3 regions of the Clostridium sp. Marseille-QA1073 genome follow, and region 3 is predicted to be linked to each of the others. Evidence: predicted binding sites of a transcription regulator. Region 3 holds the regulator's gene; each other region holds the start of a gene.
What was found. The regulator NrdR, encoded in region 3, represses ribonucleotide reductase genes. The targets are predictions, from matches to a motif close to CACNANATNTNGTG.
Positions count from the first base shown of each region.

Region 1: the regulator NrdR is predicted to act here: its motif matches at 1,910-1,923, upstream of nrdD (anaerobic ribonucleoside-triphosphate reductase).
Region 2: the regulator NrdR is predicted to act here: its motif matches at 5,426-5,439, upstream of ACY1IQ_RS10985 (vitamin B12-dependent ribonucleotide reductase).

Region 1 covers NZ_JBSVQM010000011.1:90,100-98,358, reverse strand. Annotated here, with positions in the region: gene nrdD (anaerobic ribonucleoside-triphosphate reductase) at 1-1,892, opposite strand, end outside; gene ACY1IQ_RS11765 (cold-shock protein) at 2,230-2,430, shown strand; gene ACY1IQ_RS11760 (GGDEF domain-containing protein) at 2,653-3,699, opposite strand; gene ACY1IQ_RS11755 (hypothetical protein) at 3,982-4,161, shown strand; TPP riboswitch at 4,217-4,317, shown strand; gene thiT (energy-coupled thiamine transporter ThiT) at 4,509-5,138, shown strand; gene ACY1IQ_RS11745 (hypothetical protein) at 5,172-5,984, opposite strand; gene ACY1IQ_RS11740 (hypothetical protein) at 6,089-6,667, opposite strand; gene ACY1IQ_RS11735 (hypothetical protein) at 7,014-8,259, opposite strand, start outside.
Region 2 covers NZ_JBSVQM010000010.1:77,987-86,245, reverse strand. Annotated here, with positions in the region: gene ACY1IQ_RS11005 (IS66 family transposase) at 1-222, opposite strand, end outside; gene ACY1IQ_RS11000 (hypothetical protein) at 239-514, shown strand; partial or broken gene ACY1IQ_RS10995 (transposase) at 451-1,550, shown strand; gene ACY1IQ_RS10990 (Tn3 family transposase) at 1,541-1,873, shown strand; gene ACY1IQ_RS10985 (vitamin B12-dependent ribonucleotide reductase) at 2,322-5,324, opposite strand; gene ACY1IQ_RS10980 (gamma carbonic anhydrase family protein) at 5,837-6,343, shown strand; gene ACY1IQ_RS10975 (GAF domain-containing protein) at 6,512-7,018, shown strand; gene ACY1IQ_RS10970 (CvfB family protein) at 7,029-7,868, shown strand; gene ACY1IQ_RS10965 (DUF2207 domain-containing protein) at 8,095-8,259, shown strand, end outside.
Region 3 covers NZ_JBSVQM010000001.1:253,705-261,963, reverse strand. Annotated here, with positions in the region: gene ftsA (cell division protein FtsA) at 1-593, shown strand, start outside; gene ftsZ (cell division protein FtsZ) at 609-1,715, shown strand; gene spoIIGA (sigma-E processing peptidase SpoIIGA) at 2,128-2,931, shown strand; gene sigE (RNA polymerase sporulation sigma factor SigE) at 2,977-3,672, shown strand; gene sigG (RNA polymerase sporulation sigma factor SigG) at 3,748-4,521, shown strand; gene ACY1IQ_RS01110 (YlmC/YmxH family sporulation protein) at 4,908-5,174, shown strand; gene nrdR (transcriptional regulator NrdR) at 5,260-5,715, shown strand; gene pgeF (peptidoglycan editing factor PgeF) at 5,866-6,585, shown strand; gene ACY1IQ_RS01095 (response regulator) at 6,599-7,303, shown strand; gene ACY1IQ_RS01090 (HAMP domain-containing sensor histidine kinase) at 7,313-8,259, shown strand, end outside.

The sequences.
Region 1 (8,259 bases), on a different contig from region 3:
CTTATATTGGTATTTTCATAGGCATACTTAATTATATCCATTATATTGTCACCATTTGGATAATCATCAACCTCTAAATAACTTATATGACCTGAATTACAAAGTTTATGATATGGTGCTTCTATATGAATTTTATCTATTATAGATATTGGGAATCCTACAGGTACATGATAACTATTTGTATAATACTCTTTATCCGTTACTCCCTCTATTTCTCCAAATATCTTTTTATCTTGTAGTATAAATCTTCCACTTAATCCTTCTGCTGGTGTTGCATAACAACCCCAATTTAAACTAGTTTCCTTAGTTAATTTATCTGTAAAGTTTCTTATAAAAGTTATTATTTCAACTCCTAGTGCTCTTGAAGCTTCATCCTCTCCATGATGTTTTCCAGTTAAAGCCACTAAAGTTTCTGCAAGTCCTATAAAACCTATAGCAAAGGTACCTTGCTTTAATATTGGTTCAATTGAATCATCTTGTGATAATCCTTCTGATCCTTTTAATAGTCCTTGACCTGCAACAAAAGGTAAATCCTTTATTTTAAGTTTTTTAAGTACATTATATCTATGCATTAACGCTTCACTTGCTTGCTCTAATCTATTTTCTAGTAATGAAAAGAACCTTTTCACATCACCTTTCGCAAGTATTCCAACTCTTGGAAGGTTTATTGTAGTTGGGGCTATATTTCCTCTACCTTTTGTTCCTGGTTCCCCATTACAATTACTCATTACATAAGTTCTGCATCCCATAGTTGCCGGAACTATTCCTTGATCATAATAAACTTTATTAAAATCAGAGTCTATATTCATGAAAGTAGGATTCATTCTTTTACTGGCTACCTCGCATGCAAGCTTAAATAGATAGAAATATGGATCATTCTCTTCTCTATTTACACCTTTTTTAACTCTAAATATTATATTTGGAAATATAGGTTGCTCCCCACGACCTAATCCTTTTTCGTATTCTTTTAAGAATATTTCACATATAAGTGCTGCATCTTTGCTTTGAGGTATTCCTATATTCATGGAAGAAAACGGAACTTGACTACCTGCTCTAGAATGCATTGTATTCAGATTATAAACAACTCCCTGCATGGATTGCTCTATTATTCTTCTTAATTTTTTTTCTACTGCTTCTTCTAATATATCTTCTGGTATTCCTAACTCTTTTAATTCTGTTCTTATTTCTTCTCTTGTTGGTTCTACAAAAGCAGCTAAGTCATTATCAAAATCTGCATGGGATTGTCCTCCAAACATATCGTTTTGAGTAGATTGAAGTAATATACAAGAAAGTTCTGCTGCCGAATCTATACGTTTAGCCTTTCTTAAATAACCATATCCAGTATTAAAACCTCTTTCTAAAATTTCTTTAGTAGGGATATGCAAGCAGTTTATAGTTAAATTATAACTATCTAAATCGTGGTAGTATAAATCTCCATTTTCATGGGCTTTTGATAGGTGCTTAGGCATAGTAGATAAGTTATACCATTTATTAGATTCACTAGCTATTCTAAGTAGTTTAGAACTAAAATTGTTTCCAACATTAGCATTGTCTCTATCAGTTTCTACTCCTATTCTTTCTATAGCTTTCATCAAATCAGATTTTATTTCTCTAATCCTAGTTCTTTCTTTTCTATAGTTTCCATAAGCAACACCTATAGGCTTATGACCATTCTCAAGTAAAGTACTCTGTACTATATTTTGAATTTCTTCTACTGTTAATTCTTCTACATTTAAATTCTCTATTCTTTTTATTATCTTTTGAGTTAACTCTATTTTTTCACTTTCTAGTAAATTATAAGATATTTCATCTGCTGATCCTTTAATAGCATTGGTTATCTTAACAGAGTTAAATTCAACCTTTCTACCATCTCGCTTAACAACATATAGCATAAATTACCCCCCTAAAACACAACATATTGCACTCGGATAATTATACTCTACTAAAAAAATTATATCAATTTATAAAAATATCTATGAAAATGGACTATGGTTTATTAATTACATTTAACTTGTAATTATTCCTTTTTTCATGTGAACATCATAATTGACATAAAGATTTATTTAAAATATCTACTAGTCTAAAGTATAAAACTCTCTAAAAATGCTCAAGATATATCTATAATGAGAATTTAATGTTAATTATGACCATATTAAGTTTAAACTTTATTATTTAATAAATATGGTAAAATTATAACAATTGAAATTTTTTTATTCAGGAGGAATTTAGATGAAAACAGGGACAGTTAAATGGTTTAACGCTGAAAAGGGATTTGGTTTTCTATCAGTTGAAGGCGAGGAAGATGTATTTGTTCATTTCTCTGCAATTCAACGAGAAGGATACAAAACTTTAGAAGAAGGTGACAAAGTACAATTTGAAGTTGTAGAAGGTTCTAGAGGACCTCAAGCAGCTAATGTTATTAAGTTATAATTTAGCTTATATAATTAAATACTCTTATTTCTTTATAAATAGCTACACCCTTCACATTATTATGAAGGGTGTTTATAACTTAAGTAATATTTAAGAATTAGTTAGTCAGTATACTAATCTAGTTTCATCACACTTAATCATTAAACTTAATGATAACTTGGAGCCTCTAAATCTGTGTGATGCAAAATATAACCTCATCTCTGACTAGTTATTTTTATAGTACTAAACTATTTCTTTATTAAATTTTTTATTCTTATACATCTTTTTATCTGCATTACAAATTATAGTCTTAAAATCATATTTTTCTCCTCCAGCTATTTCAAAGATTCCGTAGCTGAAATCTAAAGTATAGTCTTGTTCTCTATGATTTTTACATATCTCTCTTAAATCTTCCATAATTTCAATTGCCTCATCTTCTCTACACTTATCTAATAATATTAAAAATTCATCTCCGCCTAGCCTACCATATAAATTATTGCTATTGATATGAGACTTTAATGCTTGAGAAAATCTTATCAATAACTCATCACCTATAGTATGTCCATAGTTATCATTAACATATTTAAAATTATTAATATCTATAAAAATTATAGAGCTTCTATAGTTCTTATTATGAAATTCGTTAAGATAATATTCTATTATCTGTTCCAAATAGCCTCTACTATAAAGACAAGTCAGGCTATCATAAGTTGCTTTTTCTCTTAATTCTCCTTGAATTAAATGACTTCTAACTGCTAATCTAAATTCATTTAGTATATATTTTACTGTTCGTATATCTTCACTTGAAAAAGCCTCTTCTATAACAGTACTATCTAAATTTAATATTGCAGTTAAAACTCCATCTAAATATATAGGTGCACTTAAAGTATTGTGTATATTTAAAGATTCCGTTGAAATAAGCATATACTTTTTTGAAGGCTCCATATAAACTTCATTAAATTTTTTAGGATTTTTTATTATTGCAATATCCTTAAAATTATTTATTTCATGAAGGTATATTTCCTCTTTTTTTAATATTATTTTTTTTAAATCATCAGAATATCCATAAAGAGATATAAACTTAAATTCACTTCTATCTTCTGTTATTTTAAGTAAGCTGCCTTTAGACGCCTTAGGTACCAGTTTTATAGCTGTATTTAATATTAAATCATAAACCTCTTTTTCATTTTTAAGTGAAATTATTTTTTCACTAACAGCATATAAAACTTCTTTTCTTTTTTCTCTTTCTCTTAAGCTTTTTTTGTAGCTATATATTATACAACCCTCCATAACACATATTAATATCAGTACCCCAGTCAATGTTACTAGTAAATTATTTGTCAACATATTAACCCCACTTTTTAACATATATGTTTATTCTTAATTATACAGAATAATTGTGAATATTTGCTATAAAAAAGATAAAAATAATATATAAATATCTATTTTTTAGAAAAGTAATTCTAAATTTATATTTATACAAAACTTTCGTAAATCTTCTTATATATCTTCAAACTAAGTCTATTTATTAGTCTAATATAAAATTTATAATACAGTTGAAAGGATGATTTAATGTTTGGCAAAGTAATAGATATGAATAATACGGATGCATTTGTAGAACTTACAGATGGTATAACCATAAATGTATCTGTAAGTAAACTTCCTAATCATATAAAGGTTGGTGATAAAGTAGATATATCTTTTTCTAATTCTTCAACTATGCTAAATAATAAAATAGCAGATTTCTTATAATTTTTATTGTGTTTTCTTTAGTTACATAATATAATGAAATTGTAATAAAAATCTAATAAATTGCTAGGGGTGCCTTATGGCTGAGAGATGGACAATTCATTAACCCTTGTACCTGAACTGGATAATGCCAGCGTAGGAAAGCGTCTATATTAAAATGGAGATTAATATACCTTATGCCTATATTGGCATAAGGTTTTTTATATATTTAGCATTTTATAATATATAGTTATTAAATTTATATTTCTTTAATGTATATTTTTAAAAGCAATTTTATTTTTAATATATCAAGGCATCTTAAATTTATCATTTTCTTTTGGATGTCTAAAGTAAATGGGGGGTGTTCAACTATGTTAAATGCATTACAAGAAAATTTATCAAAAATTTTAAGTAGTAGTACTACAATTTTTACATTAATAGGCGTTCTAATAATAATTATTGCTTTTACAAGAATTAAAAAAATCCAATTTTCTACATCTATGATAACTCAAATTGGTGTAGCCTTAGGTGTGTCCTTAGCACTTAGCCTTATAAAACCATTTAATGCACCTTATGGTGGAAGTGTTACTTTGGGAAGTATGGTTCCAATCATAATTATTTCTTATATTTATGGTCCTGTACTAGGGGTTTTAACTGGATTTTTAAGAGGAGTATTAGATTTTATAATTGGTCCAGCTCAAATACTTCATCCTATACAAATATTATTTGATTATGCACTGCCATTTATGGCAATAGGTCTTTCAGGCTTAATTAAGAGTAATAAATTATTGGGGACAGTTTTTGGTACCTCACTAAGATTCGTATTCCACTTTATTTCCGGCTTTATATTTTGGGCCGCATATGCACCAGAAGGTATGTCTCCTTTAGTATATTCATTCTTATACAATATTTCATATGTATTCTTTGATGGATTAATCTGTGTATTAATATTAGCAGTTCTTCCTCTTGAAAGATTACAAAGAGAACTTAAAAGAGCCTAAAAAGAGCCTAGGGAACTCCCTAGGCTCTTTAATTTAAAAATCATCTGGTTTCTTTTCGTATATTTGTATTTTCCATTCACCTTTTTCATACTTATTAACTGCATAATAGTTAGTTTCATACTCACCAGCATGTCCCTTAAAGGTAATTATCGCTTTATATTTTGTAGAAGTATACCCTTCAGTATTTATATTCACCACTATACCAAAATCTTCCGCATTTTCATCCTTTACTAAAGTTACATCAGACAGCTTATTAAGCCTTTGCTCAAAATTCAATAAATCAGTAGACAAAATAAATTTTGACATCTCTAAATCTGAACTCATATTAATTCCTATTTTAGGATTATCTTCTTTACTCTTCTTATACATGTCTACTGCCTCGTATATTGTATCATAATAAACATTTTGAAAATCTATAGGTTTTCTTATATTCCAGAAATTTTTAATTATATCATTATCAAGTCGTTTTGATACTATATAGTTTTTATCATCATTATAAAAATTTGCACCATCATTTTTGTCTAATCCAGCAATATAATTGAATTTATGAATCTTATCAGGTCCTTCATAAATTTCAAAAATATAATCTGCTTCTAATGGACTTTTTGTATCAACTTCTTTAGCACTTGATAGAATTTTATATATTTCTTGTGCTACCCCAACATCAGTAACAGTAAATTTATAACTTTTATCTCTTGTGCTTTGAATAGTGATTTTAGTTGCTTTTTTTTCTTTCATAAATTCAAAAGCATTGTTATTACTCTTTAGCACACTACAACCAGTAAATATCATTACATTTACTAGAAATATTAATAATACTGTTGCATACTTCTTTAACTTATACACAATTTTCCTCCACACTATAAAATTAATAAAAGAGAAGCGGATGTTGCTTCTCCTTTAATTTTTATATCTTTAATTATAATACTTATATGATATTAAATCAAATATTAATTGATTTTAAAAGTCTTCATTATATTTTCAAATATTATAGGAATATTTTCTTTATAACTTTTATCTTTTATATAGAAACTTGATTTTATTTTATTTCCATTCAAATTTAAAAAATAATCATATGTTCTATAAAAATCATCTTTAGAAAGAGAAATATTATATTGCATTACATAAGCTTCATCTTTCCCTATGTTTGACTTAATTACTTTATAATCATCAATACCTATACCTCTTATATGTTTTTCATTTTCCTTGATTATAGACTGTATGTCCTCATTTTCATCCCAAAGTTCTATATATCCTTTAATTATATTATCATCAGAAATAAAATCACTATGATATTTAATTTTCTCATTACTTACTTTAGTCTCGCTACTAATCCAAGATTCAGGCAATCCATAAGTAATCTCTTCTTCTATTTTATATGTTTTGAAGGATCCTATATTATTTTGTGTCAATGTAGCAATTTTTAGTTTTTCTTCAAAGTAATTTCCAAGACCAATTATTAAAATCATAAGACCAACCATTATGATCGCTAATCCAGTTTTTCTCTTATTTATCGTTAATACCTTCATCAAATTTTCCTCCATAAATTATTATTAATATAATATATGAATGCTAATATTAAATTATTAGAAAAGATTGTAACTTTATTAAATTTTAGCTATATCTTAAGACTTATAAGGTGAATACTTAATTAAAAATTAGAAGAATATTTTGTACAATATAAAAAGCTAATCTCTACCTATTTACATTATAATATACATAAAATATTACAATGAATAGTTTTAAAATGTTAAAAATTTATCTTTTATATATAAAGTAAATGTATTTACTGCTTTACTCAATACTGAAAATTTATTGATGCTAAGCAATAATAAAAAATGAAGGGAAATTTTCCCCTCATTTTATTTTTTTATATTATCTTTTAACTGGTACTACTACTGTAGAATTTTTGAAATCATAGAACATTAACCAATATCCCATTTCAGCATCATTTTTATGTGGCATCCATGCTACAAATCCTGTCTTTCCTCCATATGGCTGATCGGATTCAGATTTTTTGCCAGGTAACGCATATACGATATATTTTAGATTTCCATTAATATCATACTTATGACCTATCATAAAATGTTTATGCTTTGCAATGTAAGGATAATAACAAATCATCGGATAATAAATTACCGTATATTTCTTATAATCATGCATGCAGTACATCTCTTCCATTTTTTCCACTGGTACTTTATACCATGCACAATTTTTAATATCATCATAATTATCCATTTTCTCAAACTCTTTAACTATATCTTTAAAGAATTTAGTCATCATACTCTTAGTATCTTTTTTGTAGCTATCATTTTTCTCGTACATTTTTTCATGCTCTTCATGATTAGGATAACACTCATGTTTCATTTTATGATCATAATCTTTTTTCATATGCTCATAATGCTTTTCCATTTTAGGGCCATATTCTTTATTCATATAATCACAATCTTTTTTCATATAATCATAATATTTATTCATATGATCATAATCCTTTTTCATATGTTCATAGCCTTTTTGCATTTCATGGTTATAATGTTTATTCATATGTTCATAATCTTTCTTCATATAATCGCAATCTTTTTTCATATAATCATATTCTTTCTTCATTTTATGATCATAATCTTTTTTCATATAATTACAATCGTCTTTCATATATTCATATTCTTTTTCCATATAATTACAATCTTTTTTCATTTTATAATCATGAGATTTATTCATATGATCCCAATCTTTCTTCATATGACTACAATCTTCTTTCATATATTCATATTCTTCTTCCATGTAATTACAATCTTTTTTCATTTTATAATCATGAGACTTGTTCATATGATCCCAATCTTTCTTCATATGACTACAATCCTCTTTCATATACTCATATTCTTTTTCCATATAATCACAATCTTTCTTCATTTTATGATCGTGATCTTTTTTCATGTACTCACAATCCTTTTTCATTTTATGATCATTACAATGTTTATGCTCTTTATGATGCTCTTCTTTATCTTTATAATCATCATAATGTTCCTTTTTCTCTTTATGATCATGCTTATCATATTCATGCTCTTTGCATTTATCCATCTTTTCTTCTTTCTTCTCTTTTTTCTTCTCTTCTTTTTTCTTC
Region 2 (8,259 bases), on a different contig from region 3:
TATCATGTATCTACGACAATGAGCCCAACATAGATTTCTCTTTATATTGTCCACTTTCTCATAACCCGCATAAGCATCAGTGGTCAGATAAACATGATATCCTTCCATCCTTTTAGCTATAGAATACTTACTTAAATGCGAACCAAGAAAATCAGATTTTATTGCTGTTGAAGTTGATATATCATTTGTTAATGAAAAGTGGAAAAAGCTTATTAAATACATTGTCGGAGAAAAAGAAATGTTTGCTAGAAGATACTTTGAAATGTGCATTTTTTCTTATATAGCTTCTGAATTTAAAACTGGAGATATATATGCTGAAGAATCTGAAGAATATGCTGACTATAGAACACAATTACTTACTTGGGATGAATGTGAACCATTATTAGATATTACTGCAGAGAAATTAACCTTCCAACTAATAAACAAGATTTTATTGATAATTTTAAAAGTATGCTTAAGAAGAAGTGTGAATCTGCAGATAGAAATTATCCTGAAAATACTGAACTTGTTATAAATGATGATGGTAAAGTTACGCTCAAGAAAAAGAAAAGTACACAAGATAGGTCTAAAATTAAAGAATTTAAAAGACATGTTGAAAAACATATGCCAGAAAGAAATATCATGGAAATTCTTTGTAATATAGAGCGTTGGGTAAACTATACAAAATATTTTGGTCCAAACTCTGGCACAGAGCTTAAATTAAAAAATCCTAAGGAAAGATATATATTGTTAACTTTTGGATATGGTTCTAACATGGGCACTGCTCAAACTTCAAAGCATATTAGGGGTTCTATTACACCGCATATGATAAGTTTTACAAACAAAAGACATATTACAGAAGAAAAATTAGACAAAGCTCTAGCTGATGTTATTAATTTTTATAATAAGTTCTCATTACCTAAAATGTGGGGAAAAGTTAATGTAGTGGTAGCCGATGGAACGCAGCTAGATACTTAATCTCAAAACTTATTAGAAGAAAACCATATTAGATATGGGGGCATTAGAAATATAGCTTACAATCATGTTTCAGATACATACATAGCATTATTTAGTCATTTCATACCCTGCGGTGTATGGGAGGCGGTGTATATAATAGATGGGCTATTAAAATCTGATATTCAACCTGATACTGTCATGCTGATACCCAAGGACAATCAACACCAGTATTTGCATTAACGTATCTTTTAGGAATAAATCTAATCCCTAGAATACGGAATTGGAAAGATCTAAGATTTTTTAAAGTTAATAAAGATTTAGAATATCCCCATATAGAGGAATTATTTAATGACACAATTAACTGGACTATCATAGAAACCCACTATAAGGATTTATTTCAAGTTGTTTTATTAATTAGGTCTGGGAAGATACTGCCCTCTACGGTCCTTAGAAAACTTAATAATGACAGTAAAAAGAATAAGCTATACCAAGCATTTAGAGAACTTGGCAATGCAATAAGAACGATTTATCTACTGAAATTTATATCAAATGTGGAGCTAAGAGAAAAGATAACTGAAAGTACAAATAAAGTTGAAGCTTATAATTGGTTTTAAAATGGTTCTTCTCTGGAGGAGAAGGCATTATATGTGAAAATGATTCTGATGGACAAAATAAGATTATAAAATATAATGAATTATTAGCAAATGCAGTTATACTTCACAATGTAATTGACATAAATATTGCACTTGAAAAATTAGCTGCTGAAGGTGTGATTGTAATCAAAGAGGATATTAAGTCTTTGATCCCATATATGACAGCGCATATTAAAAGATTTGGAGAGTACATTATAGATTTAAATGAAATTCCTGATTCAATACATGAGATAGATATTAATAAAATTATAGAACCGGTAAATTTATGTAATTTTTTGTCATAAAGTTACCGGCTTTTACACATATCTCGGCTTCCACCCTAGTTCGGAGCAAGAATTAGTGGGCTTACACTAGTATTATGGAGATAAGCAATATAGTTAAAATATTGTTTAATACCGCAGATATAGCTCCTTAGCATACTGCACCTCAGGGGCTTCACCAATGGAGAATTCAAAATTGACAATTCAAAATTAAGGCTGAAATTATTTTTTAGCAAAATAATTTCTTTGAATATGTTTCTAACTAGCAATTATATTGCTAGTTATGTGGAGAGCATTGTTCAACGTTACAGATAAATAATTGTAAATTTCTCAGCGGTAGCTGAGAAATATCCACAATTGTCCATAGTCCATTGTCAATTTTCAATTGTTGAAGGGTGGAAATTAATGCTGAGAAATATCCATAATTGTGCATTATGAATTAGAAAAAGGAGTTCAACGAACTCCTTTTTTATTAGCTGCATCCTGTAGTAGTACCGCAATCTTGGCAAACTTTACAAGTACCATTCTTCACTAGTCTAGTGCTTGAGCAGTGAGAACAAACTTCGGAGTATATTCTTTCACCAGTAGTTAAATTATCATTCACTACTAAACTACTAGATATTTCACTTTGAGCAGCAAAATAGTTTCTTTTGCTTATCATCATTATATCTTCACTATCAGGCTTTACTTGGCAGCGAGAAAAATCTCCAAGTTCTATATCTATAACCTTACTAATTAAATCAGAAATAGAAGTTACATGCTTAATATATGGATGTTTTTGTACAAAACCATAAGGTTCATATTTTTGACCTCTTAACATTCTAGCAATATCCTGTGCAGGTACATGATATTGAAGCATAACGGAAATTGACTTTGATAGTGAGTTTAATAATCCAGTAATTATCGTTCCTTCTCTATCTGTTGTTATATAGATTTCTGTAATTGCACCTTGTTCATTTCTATTAACAGTAGTGTATATTTTAACATCCTCTATTTGCGCAGGATGAGTAGTGCCAACTCTTATGCCTTCAGGCTTCTCACGGGTTGAAATATTGGAATTTTTTTGTAATTCTTTAGCCTTTTCCAATAATTGAGCATAAGTTAAATCTTCAAGAGTAAGCTTTCTTTCAGAATTTAGAGTTGTATTTAATGGTTGGCTAGCTTTACATCCATCTCTATATAATGAAATTCCTTTCACTCCTAATTTCCAAGAATTAACAACAACATTCTTAAAATCATCTACTGTTGCATTCTTAGGCAAATTAACTGTTTTAGAAACAGCACCAGAAATCATAGGAGTTATACTTGCCATCATAAGAACGTGCCCCATAGGTCCTATAAATCTATTTCCACTTCCGCATTTGTTTGCAGTATCAAATATAGGAAGATGTTCTTCTTTAAGATGAGGTGCACCTTCAATTTTTCCATCTACAATTTTTTCATATTCTAAGCCATCTTCATCAACTATTTCTTTTCTTAGGATATAATCAATTATATCTTTGATTTCATTTTCATTATAACCTAGATTTTCAAGAGAAGCTTCTATAACTGGATTTACAATAGTCATAAATCCACCACCAGATAACTTTTTATATATAAAGTGAGAGAAATAAGGTTCAATAGATGTAGCTCCACAATCCATTGCAAAGGAGATAGTTCCTGTTGGTGCAATAACAGATACCTGAGAATTTCTATAACCATATACTTCTCCAAAGGATATAGCTTTAACCCAAAGCTCTTTTAAGGCTTTGCTTATATAATCTAATCCGTTATTAGTCAATATTTCATGATTTATTTCTACAGGAGTATAGTCTAAACCTTCATATTCAGAATCTATAGCTTTAGCTACTCTTGCATGATTTCTTATAACTCTTAACATATAATTTTTATTTATTTCATACTTCTCAAAAGCTCCTAATTTTTTAGCCATAAGTGCTGAAGTGATATAAGAGCTAGCTGTTAATATACCTATAATACTAGCAGAAAAGCTTCGAGATTCTTCAGAATCATATGGGTAACCCATAACCATAAGTAGTGAAGCTAAATTAGAAATTCCAAGTCCAGTAGATCTAAATAAATATGTTTTTCTAGCTATATCTTCTGTAGGAAATTGTCCCCAATGTATAGAAGCTTCAAGTGCTAATTGTACAAGTTTCACTAAATGAATATAACCTTCTAAATCAAAAACTTTATTTTTAACATCATAAAATTTATATACGTTTATTGATGCAAGATTACAGGAAGTGTCATCTAAGAAAGCATATTCTCCACAGGGATTTGTAGAGTTTATTCTATTATATTTTGCACCATATAAACCATCTTCTCCAGCGGGACAAGTATGCCATGCATTGAAAATATCATCAAACTGAGGTGCTGGATCAGCACATTTCCAAGCAGATAAATTGAAAGAATCCCATAATTCTTTAATTCTAACAGTTTTATTTACAGAATCATCTGTTCTTCCTTTAAGTTCAATGGTCTCATCTTCATTTTCTGAAAGATTAATAACTTTTTTCATAAATTCATTGCTTAGTCTAACAGAGTTATTTCCATTTTGTCCTGATACGGTTTCATATGCTTCACCTTCAAAGGTTGCATCATATCCCATTTTACCAAGAGCCCTTACTTTATCTTCTTCTTTAGCTTTCCATTCTATAAACTCAAATATCTCGGGATGGTCAATATCTAAGGCAACCATTTTAGCAGCACGTCTTGTAGTACCACCAGATTTTATAGCACCAGCATTTCTATCAAGGCCTTTTAAAAAACTCATAACTCCAGAAGAAATTCCTCCACCAGATAATTTTTCTCCTTTTGCTCTAATGGTAGAGTAATTTGTACCTGTACCAGAACCACCTTTAAATAATTTAGTTTCTGTAACATATTGTTCAGAAATAGAATGTTCTCCAAGTAACTTATCTTCTATAGAAAGTATAAAACAAGCAGAAGCTTGAGTACGAGTATACGCATCTTTACTTTTTACTACTTTAGCTTTTTTTTCATCATAGTAGAAAGTGTCTAAACTGTCTGTATCTATATTATAGGCATGTTTTAAGCCTGTATTAAACCATTGTGGAGAATTAGGTGCATACATTTGATTTAAAAAGCAGTATGCAAGTTCATCATATAAAATTTCTTTTTCATCTTCATTATTTATAAGTCCTTCATCAACTAAGGCATCACACCAAAAGTTTACTATTCTATGAACTATCATCTTTAAGCTGTTTTCGTATCCAACTTCATTAGGTACTAATGCTTTTTTAAAATACTTAGAGGCAATTATATCACAAGCATTTTGTGAGTAATCTTTAGGAAACTCTAAATCTTTCATATCAACTAATACTGTGTTAGTTTTATAATCTTTTATAAAAACATCAACCTTTTTCCATTCAAATAAATCGTAAACTGTTAAATCCGTATTTTCCGTTAAGGCTTTTGTGTAATATCTTTTTAAAAATTTCTTAATATCGTCCATAATATAATGCTAGAAAATATATTCCTAGCATGGTCACCTCCCGTATTTAAAATCAATTAAGTCGAAATAACACTATATATAGTTATATAATAGTTTATATGCACTATATGTGGTATTATATACCAAGATTATAATTTAATCAATAAAAATTATTATATAAAAATAAGAGGAAATAATTAAAAACTTCTGAAAATAGCTTTATAGCTTTATTTTTCAGAGACTAGCTTTTTTATATAATATTAACTAAAATAATATATAAGGCATCTTCAAAAAAATAATAGACCAGTATATTAGCCTATTTTCCATCATACTGCGTTGTTAGAACCCGCCCATAGCTCCACTATGAGTAGAACCTAACGCCTTGTCTGATAAAAAATATACTAACATCTTTGATCTATTATTTTCTTTCAGATGCCTAAAGCATATGGAAAAATAATTATTAGAATGCACTAGAATTATTTCTTTAAAAATGTGTAATATTAAATTTAGAGAAAATATAAGGAGAGAGAAATATGATTAAATCATTTAAGGGAATAAATCCTAATATACATGAGAGTTGCTTTATAGCAGAAAATGCAGCTATTATAGGAAATGTAGAAATAGGAGAAAATTCGAATATATGGTATGGTACAGTTTTAAGAGGAGACATGGATTGTTTAAAAGTAGGAAAAAATACAAATATACAAGATAATAGCACTGTACATAATGATCATAATACACCAACAAAGATAGGTGATAATGTTACTATAGGTCATAATAGTATTATTCATGGATGTAATATTGGAAATAATGTTTTAATAGGAATGGGCTCTATTATACTTAATAATTCTGAAATAGGAGAAAATACTATTATAGGAGCAGGAAGTTTAGTAACTCAAGGTAAAAAAATACCATCGGGAGTACTATGCATGGGATCTCCAGCAAAAGTTGTAAGAGAGTTAACAGAAGAAGAAATTGAACATATAAAAAAATCCGCAGAAATATATGTTCAAATGGGAATAGAACATAAACAAGGATAGTAATTCACAATGCACATTTCACAATTCACAATTGTGGATAATTCTCAGCAGAGCATGAGAATTTTTAAATTGAAGAAATAAATTATTAGTTTCTTAGCATTAGCTAAGAAATGTCCTAAATTATGCATTGTGCATTTTGAATTGTGAATTGAATTTTGGGGGCATAAAATGATAAAATTAGATAGTATAAATAAAATGACAAATGAACAGAAATATAGATATATGCTAACTCTTTTAGAAGGTCAGTTAAGCAGTGAAAGTGATGTTTTAGCAAACCTTTCAAATGCATCTGCGATTATTTATGCTCTTGTAGATGAAATTAATTGGAGTGGATTTTACTTTACTAGAGGAGACGAGTTAGTTTTAGGACCTTTTCAAGGTAGACCTGCTTGTAACAGAATAGCTTTTGGAAAAGGTGTTTGCGGCACAGCAGCAGAAAATAAAGAAATAAAAAGAATTGAAAATGTACATAGATTTCCAGGACATATAGCTTGTGACTCTGCTTCTAATTCAGAAATTGTAATACCTATAATTAACGATGGGATAGTTTATGGTGTTCTTGATATAGACAGTCCAATATTTAATAGATTTACTGAATTAGAAGAAAAGTACTTAGTTAAGTTTGTAGATAAGTTAAATGAATATGTAGATTGGGAAAAATTTTTGAAGAATTAGGAGATTATACATGATAAAAATTGGAGAAATAAATAAACTAAAAGTTGTAAGGATAGCGGAAATTGGATATTATTTAGATGGAAAAACTGATAATACCTCTGATGATATTTTATTACCAACAAAGAGTGCACTAGGCAATGAACTTCAGGTTGAAGATGAAGTAGAAGCTTTTATATACAGGGATTCTAAAGATAGAATGATTGCCACTATGAAAAATCCTTTAGCACAGATAGGAGAAATTGCTTATTTAGAGGTAGTAGACAATAGCAAAATAGGTGCTTTTATAAGCATAGGACTTGAAAGGGATGTACTAGTACCTTTTAAGGAAATTAAATATAAGCTAGAAGTAGGAAAAAAATACTTGTTTTATCTATACTTAGATAAAACTAATCGTTTAGCAGCTACCACTAACATAGATAAATATCTTCATGATACAAATAGCTATAACATAGGAGAAGAGGTTGAAGGAACTATATATGGATTCCAGACTAATGGAACAGCTATGATAGCTTTAGAAAACGTTTATAGGGGAGTAATACTTAAAAATGAGTATTATAATGACCTTAAAGCAGGAGAAACCATTAAGGTTAGGGTCAAAAGATATTATGAAGAAGGTCAAGTTGGTGTAACCTCAAGAAAAAGTAGGTTAGTAGAAAAAGAAGATTTAGAAACTGTTATATTAGATTATTTAAAGAAAAATAATGGAGCAATGAAATTAAATGATAAATCATCACCAGAGGATATACAAAGCACTTTTAATACAAGCAAAAATGCTTTTAAAAGAGCTTTAGGTGGGCTTATGAAAAGAAATCTAATAATACAAGATGAAAACGGAACAAAACTAATATAAATAAGAGAAATCATCATGGCATCATGATGATTTTTCACTTTTTTAAAATTTATGAAAAATATTTATAGAGTATAAGAATCTAAATTTTCTATAAAGGATATAAAAGAGGAATTAAAAATAATTTATTGAAACTATATATAATTAGGTTTTAGGAGAAATCTTTAAATTTCAAAGAAATTTAATCTATTAAGTTATTTTTTCTAGCAATAGTGATTGAGGTGAGTAAATGAATAGCAAAAAATTAACAATAAATTTATTTAAAGTTTTTAGCTTAATGTTAATATTTATAATTTCAACCTCTATGGTTGTTTATGCCAATGACAAAAAGGTTAAAATTAATGAATTACATTCTACAGTTAATATTTTAAAGGATGGATCATTAAAGGTTGAA
Region 3 (8,259 bases):
AAAATAATAAACTGAACTATACATCTAGTATACCTCTAGGCGGTGAAACTATAACTAGTGACATATCTATTTGTCTTAAAATTTCTCGTGAGGATGCAGAGAATTTAAAAATTAAAAGCGGAAGGCTATTTAAAGATGATATATCACCAGATTATAAATTAAAGATTTATTCATCAGAAAATGGAGAGTTATTAGAAGTAGATTATAATACATTAGTTGAAATAGTTGCAGAAAGAGTTAAAGAGATAATAGTTTTAGTTAAACGAGATTTAATTAAAGCTGGATATTATAATGAAATAAGCTCTATTGTAATATGTGGTGGCGGTATTTCACTATATAGGAGTGTTACTGATTTAGTTTCAAGTATATTGGACAAGTCATGTAGAATAGGTACTCCATCTTATGTAGGGGCTGCTAATCCAATATATACAACAGCTACAGGTATTATAAAAGAATTATCATTGAATATGAAAGTTATAGAAAAGGTAGAAGAGAATAACAAACCAAAAAACTTAAATGATAAGAAGTCAAATAGGAGTGTAAAAGAGACATTTTCATCCAAAATAAAATCGTTTTTATCAGATTTTTTCTAATGAGGAGGTAGTATTGTGCTAGATTTTGATGTTCAAGACAGAGATTTATGCCAGATAAAGGTAATTGGATGTGGAGGCGGAGGAAACAACGCTGTAAATAGAATGATTGAAGAAGGACTTAAAAACGTAGAGTTTATAGGAATAAATACAGACAAGCAAGCATTAGCTTTATCAAAAGCATCGCAAAAAATTCAATTAGGTGAGAAGCTTACTAGAGGATTAGGTGCAGGTGCCAATCCTGAAATTGGAAGAAAAGCAGCAGAAGAAAGCAAAGAAGAGATTGTACAAGCGCTAAAAGGTGCAGACATGGTATTTATTACTGCTGGTATGGGTGGTGGTACAGGTACTGGTGCTGCACCAGTAGTAGCAGAAATTGCTAAGTCAATGGGAATATTGACAGTAGGAGTTATTACTAAACCATTTATATTTGAAGGTAGAAAAAGAATGATCCATGCTGAAACTGGAATTAAAGCATTAAAGGAATCAGTAGATACTTTAGTGACAATACCAAATGAAAGATTGCTGAGCATGGTGGATAAGAAAACTACATTAGTTGAATCATTTAAGAAAGCAGATGATGTATTAAGACAAGGTGTTCAGGGTATATCAGATCTTATTACTATACCAGGACTTATAAACTTGGACTTTGCTGATATTAGTACAATAATGTTAGATAAAGGATTAGCTCACATGGGTGTAGGTGCAGGTAGAGGTGATAATAGAGCTCAAGAAGCTGCAAAAGAAGCAATATCAAGTCCTCTTCTTGAAACTTCAATTGTTGGCGCAACAGGGGTGCTATTAAATGTTACTGGAGGAGCTGATCTATCATTATTAGAAATTAGTGAAGCTGCACAAATAGTTCAAGAAGCTGCAGACCCAGATGCAAACATTATATTTGGTGCGGTTATTGATGAAAATTTAAAAGAAGAAATAAGAATAACTGTTATAGCAACTGGATTTGAATGTGATAAAGTTCCTCAAAATACAACTAATCATTTAAAGGCTGATACAATAGTTCCTTCAAGAAATGTACCTAAAGAGGAAGTAGCAGCAACAGAAGAGAAATATGAAGAAGAAAATTATTCAGTACCGACATGGTTAAGAAGAAATACAAACAGATAATTTTAAGGCAAATGTAAAATTACATTTGCTTTTCTTTTTTCAAAATAACATATTATTTCTAAATTTAATTAAATTAATTTTTTTAACTAGCAATTATATTGCTAGTTTTTTTATAGAAAAATACAATATGACTCAAAAATAAATTAATTTAAAACTTCTTTAATATAAAGGGAACTTTCTATAAATTATACATTTTCAATTTTTAATTCCATAAAAATGAAGTTTTCATGATCAGTAATTAAATAACATAAATTTAAATATTAAAATATTTAAATTTATGTATATAAAAATTATTTGGGAAAATAATCATAATTTGACGTAAAAAAAAATGAATAATTTCAAAAATACAGGTAAAATTTTACAAATTTTATACTCTATTACATGTATAATATTCCTTAGAGGAGGAATAATTTTGGTTGTTTATTTGGATGAAATTTTATTTGAAAATTTTTTAGTTAATTTATTCATCTTATGTATTACTCTTCAAACTATAAAGAAGAAAACAAAGTTTACAAAAGAGATCATTGCAGCAGCTTTTGGAAGTTTGTATGTTTTGGTAATGCTTATTCCAAGACTTATGTTTCTTAAAAGTAAATTAGTTAATGTAATCATTGCTTTTATAATGATAATAATTTGCTTAAGAAAAGAAAGCAAATTAATTTGCATTAAAGGTACTTTAATTTATATACTTTATTCTATGTTGCTTGCGGGAACTACCTATTACTTTTCACTAAACAATAATCCTAATTTATTGTTTACTCATTCTATGTTTAATTTTAATTATAAAAAATTAGCATTATCTATAATGATTCTATACTTAATTATTAATAGAGTTGTAGTATACATAAAAGATAGAAAAATATTATATAACTATATTTATACTATTGATATTTCTGTTAATAATCAAAAATTAAGTGTTAAAGGATTTTTAGATACAGGTAATGAATTAAGAGAGCCTATTACTAATTTACCAGTAATTATAGTAGAAAAAGATGCATTAAAGGAATTGGAATTAAACAGTTATGCAAAATATGCGATAGGTTATTCGGTGGTAAACGGGAAAGATGGAAAGCTGGAAGGATTTAAGCCTGATAGTGTTAGTATTATCTTTGATGAAAATATAATTTTAAAAGATGCAATTATAGCTTTTTGTGATAATAAACTTAGTAAATACAATGACTATAATGCACTATTGCCAAGAGGCATAATAATTTGATCGGGGGGTATTTAAGTGAAAATTAAAGTCTTTTTTAACAAATTAATAAGTGGATTGAGCAACTTGTTAGGCAAAATAAAAATCTTTTATAAAAAGGTTTATTATATAGGAGGAAATGATGCATTACCCCCACCACTTACTAAGGAAGAGGAAGATAAGTTAGTACAGGATTTAGTTTTAGGAGACGAAAGCATTAGAGCTACACTTATAGAAAGAAACCTAAGACTAGTTGTATACATTGCTAGAAAGTTTGAAAATACAGGAGTGAACGTAGAAGATTTAATTTCTGTAGGTACTATAGGGCTTATTAAAGCTGTAAATACATTTGATCCTGAAAAGAAGATTAAGCTTGCTACATATGCTTCAAGATGTATCGAAAATGAAATACTTATGTATTTAAGGAGAAATAGTAAAATCAAGACAGAAATATCATTTTATGAACCACTAAATATTGACTGGGATGGAAATGAACTTTTATTATCGGATATATTAGGTACTGAAAGTGATGTAGTTTACAACCTTATTGAAGATGAGGTTGACAAGCAATTATTGGTTTTGGCAATGGAAAAATTAAATGATAGAGAAAAAGAAATTGTTGAGTTAAGATTTGGTCTTAATGGATATGCAGAAAAAACTCAAAAAGAAGTAGCAGATATACTTGGTATATCACAATCATATATTTCTAGATTAGAAAAAAGAATTATTAAAAGATTAAAAAAAGAAATTAATAAAATGTTGTAAAGTTGTCCTTAGTATAAAAGTCATCACATCAGGAGATAATTAAAATGCAATTACTCTGAAGGGAATGGTGACCTTATGATGATAAACAAAGTAGAAATATGTGGGGTAAACACGTCAAAACTACCAGTTTTAAAGGAAAAAGAAATGAAGGAATTGCTTTTAAAAATGAAGGATGGAGATGAAGAATCCAGAGAAAAATTTATAAAAGGAAATTTAAGACTGGTGCTTAGCGTTATTCAACGTTTTAACAATAGGGGAGAAAATGTTGACGATTTATTTCAAGTAGGATGTATAGGATTAATAAAAGCCATTGACAATTTTGATTTAAGCCAAAACGTTAAGTTTTCTACTTATGCTGTTCCAATGATTATTGGTGAAATAAGGAGATATTTAAGAGATAATAACTCTATAAGAGTTAGTAGATCACTTAGAGATATTGCATATAAAGCACTTCAAGTTAGGGATAGATTAGTTAATAAGGATAATAAAGAACCTACTGTTTCACAAATAGCAAAAGAGCTTCAAGTATCAAGAGAAGAAGTAGTTTTTGCACTTGATGCTATTCAAGATCCAGTTTCTTTATTTGAACCAATTTATCATGATGGTGGAGATGCTATCTATGTTATGGATCAAATTAGTGATAACAAGAATTTAGATGATAGTTGGCTTGAAAATATATCTATAAAAGAAGCTATGAAAAAATTAAGTGATAGAGAAAAGTTAATATTAAATTTAAGATTTTTTGATGGAAGAACTCAAATGGAGGTAGCAGATGAGATAGGTATTTCTCAAGCACAGGTATCACGATTAGAAAAGACAGCATTAAAGCATATGAGAAAATATGTTTAAAGAGCCTATATAGGCTCTATTTTTTCTTATTAAAGAATATTATCAAAAGTTTCATAAAATCTGCAAATACTAAAAATTAAGCAGTTTTTAAGTACAAGCCTCTTAAAATAAAGCATATTCAAAAATAACCGATTAATAAGTTTTGCATATATTATTTTAGAAATTAATGTATAGCACATTTTTAAATATCTTAATTTACAGCTTTAATCAATGAGAATTAAAATGGGAAATTTACAATTATGATATAAGTTGGTTTTATGTAAGAGTTAATGAAATTAATATATTTATTTATAAAAATATCTTTAATTAATTATTTTAGATTCATAAGAATATATATTTTACTTTAAAATATATATTAGCATAGAGAAAAAATGCGGGAGGATATTATGGAAAATACAATGTATGCAATAAATAGTTTAAAGATGATGGAAGTTATAGATATAAATTCAGGATCAAAACTTGGATATATAAAAGATTTAAAAATAGACTGTGAAGTTTATAGAGTATTATCAATTGTAATACCTTCTCAAGAAAAAGGTGGATGGTTTAATAAAAATAATGATATTGAAATTCCTTGGGAAAATATTAGAAAAATAGGTATTGATGTAATATTAGTTGATGGAGAAGGATATATAGATATAATGGAAGAATAAGAGATATTTTATTTTTTTATGGAATTTTATCAAAATATGTGTATAATTAACTATATAAAATTCTTTAAAAAGGTAGTGAAGAGAAGTGAAATGTCCATTTTGTAGCGGTGAAGAAAGTAAAGTAGTTGACTCAAGATCCACTGATGATAATGTTGCAATAAGAAGAAGAAGAGAATGTCTTCGCTGTAACAAACGATATACCACCTATGAGAAGATAGAAGATATTCCGGTGTTAGTCATTAAAAGGGATTTAAATAGAGAGTTTTTCAACAGAGATAAAATAATAAGGGGATTAGTTATTGCTTGTCAAAAAAGACCGGTATCTAGAGCTGTAATTGAAAATATCACCAATGATATAGAAAAATCTTTAAATAATAAAATGATTACAGAAATTAGCTCAGAAGATATAGGGGAAATGGTATTAGAGAAGTTAAAAACTATAGATGAAGTTGCTTATGTTAGGTTTGCTTCTGTATACAGGCAATTTGAAGACATAAATACTTTTATGCATGAAATTAGAAATCTTATGAGTCATAAGTAGAATACTTAAAAAGTATTTTACTTTTTTTCTATGTAAAGTTTTAGATGAAATCTGAAAATTTTATGTTAAATACAAGTTAAAAAATAGAGGAAACTATTACAGTATATTACGTTAAGTGATATTATCAAAGTAGAAATTAGGAGGAACAACATGGCAAAGCTAAATATTAGTGACTATGAATTTGTAACATATAAAGAAGAAAATATAAATATAGTTTTTTCAACATCAAAAAATAATTTAAACTTTAATAAAAGAACAAAAGAAGGACAAAATAATTTAAATAATCTAAAAAGTTTATTTAAATTAGATGAAGTTGTTTATTTAAATCAAATTCACAGTGATATAATTCATATTTATGAAAATGACAATATAACTGATTTAGATGGAGATGGAATTATAACCTCTAAAAATAAAACAGCAATAGGAGTTTTCACTGCAGATTGTGTACCTGTAATAATTGTAGATAATAAAAAGAAAGTAGTAGCTGCAATACACAGTGGATGGAAAGGCACATTTAATCTTATTGTTACAAAAGCTATAGAAAAAATTATTGAAAAATATCACTGTAATGAAGAGAACTTAAAAGTATATATAGGTCCCCATAATAAAGAATGCTGTTATGAGGTAAGTGAAGAGTTGATAGAAAAATTTAAGGCTCTTCCTATTTATAAATATGAAAATATAAATAATGGACGATATTTAAACTTACAAGAATGTATACGGGTACAGCTTACGAATTTAAATATTAAAAAAGATAATATTTATTCTACAGATATATGTACTTATTGTAATAATGAATACGAGTTATATTCCTATAGAAAAGAACATGAAAAAGAGGGAAGATTATTTTCTTTTGTATATATTGAATAATGGAGGAAAACTTATGGCAGAAAAAAAGATTTTAGTAGTAGATGATGAGGAACATATAGTTGAACTTATAAAATTTAATCTTGAGAAAAATGGATATAAAGTTCTGACAGCTAGTACTGGAGACTTAGGCTTAAAAATTGCAAAGGAAAAAATGCCTGATCTACTTTTGTTAGATTTAATGCTTCCAGGAATGGATGGACTTGAAGTTTGTAAGGAAATTAGAAAGGAACCAATCATATCTTCTATGCCAATCATAATGATTACTGCAAAGAGTGAGGAATTAGATAAAATATTAGGATTAGAACTTGGAGCGGATGATTATATAACAAAGCCTTTTTCTGTTAGAGAGCTTATGGCAAGGGTTAAAGCTATTCTTAGAAGAACTGTAGTAAAATATGAAGATAACAATTTTAAATTTGGTGATATAGTTATAGATTTTGAAAAACATGAAGTAAAGAGAAATGGAGAAAAGGTAGAACTCACCTTAAAAGAATTTGAACTTTTAGAAATACTTATTAAAAATCGTGGAAGAGTTATGACTAGAGATTTTCTTTTGGATAAAATATGGGGATATGAGTATGTAGGGGAAACTAGAACTGTAGATGTTCATGTAAGGCATTTAAGACAAAAGATTGAGAATAATGATAAAAATCCTGTGTTTATTCAAACAATAAGAGGAATAGGATACAAATTCAATTATTCTGAGGGAAGTGAGTAAAATAATCCCATGAAGAAAAAATTAATGTTTTATATCTTATCTTCAATGATATTTATTTTCGGATTTGTGACGTTCTTATTTATAAGCATATTAAATTATCAAAGACAGGAAAATATAAAAGAAAATTTAAAAAACTACAATGGAATTATAATGGAGTTTATTAAAGTTAATGAAACTGATAATAATAAAGCATTGTTTAAAAAACTTGATGATTTAAATATAAGAGTTACAATATTAGACTTAGAAGGAAATGTAAAGTTTGATTCTAAAGTAGATAAAAATAATTTAGAAAATCATAAAGAAAGATTAGAATTTAAAGACGCATTAGTTAGCGGTGAAGGTTATGGAGTAAGAGCTAGTAAAAGTTTAGAAGTAGATACTATTTATTATGCATCAAAGTTTGATAATTACATTATAAGGACTTCCCAACCAGTTAAAGGAATTAATGGTGAGGATAAAACATATATATTCACCTATGTAACAGCAGTAGGAGTTATACTTCTAATTACTATATGGGTTTCCTCAAAGTTGTCTTATATAATCGTAAAACCTATTATGGACTTAGAAAATACTACTTCTATGATAGCACAAGGTGAATTGGATAGAAGAGTTAAAGTGACTTCTAAGGATGAAATAGGCCAGTTAGGTACAAGTTTTAATAAAATGGCAAATAAGCTAGAGTATAGTTTAAATGAAGTTAAAGAAAAACAAAACAGATTATCTGCTATACTTCAGAGTATGGATAGTGGAGTTATTGCTATAGATATTAATGATAATATAATCATAGTTAATGCCTATACGGAAAAAATTTTTGGGATTAATGAAGATGTTATAGGTAAAAATATAAACACAATATCCAAGAATTTTGATATAAGTATGATTTTTAATAATGTAGATGACAATTATAAAGAAGTTAAAATAGATTATCCTAAGGAAGCATATTTAAGAGTTAGAAC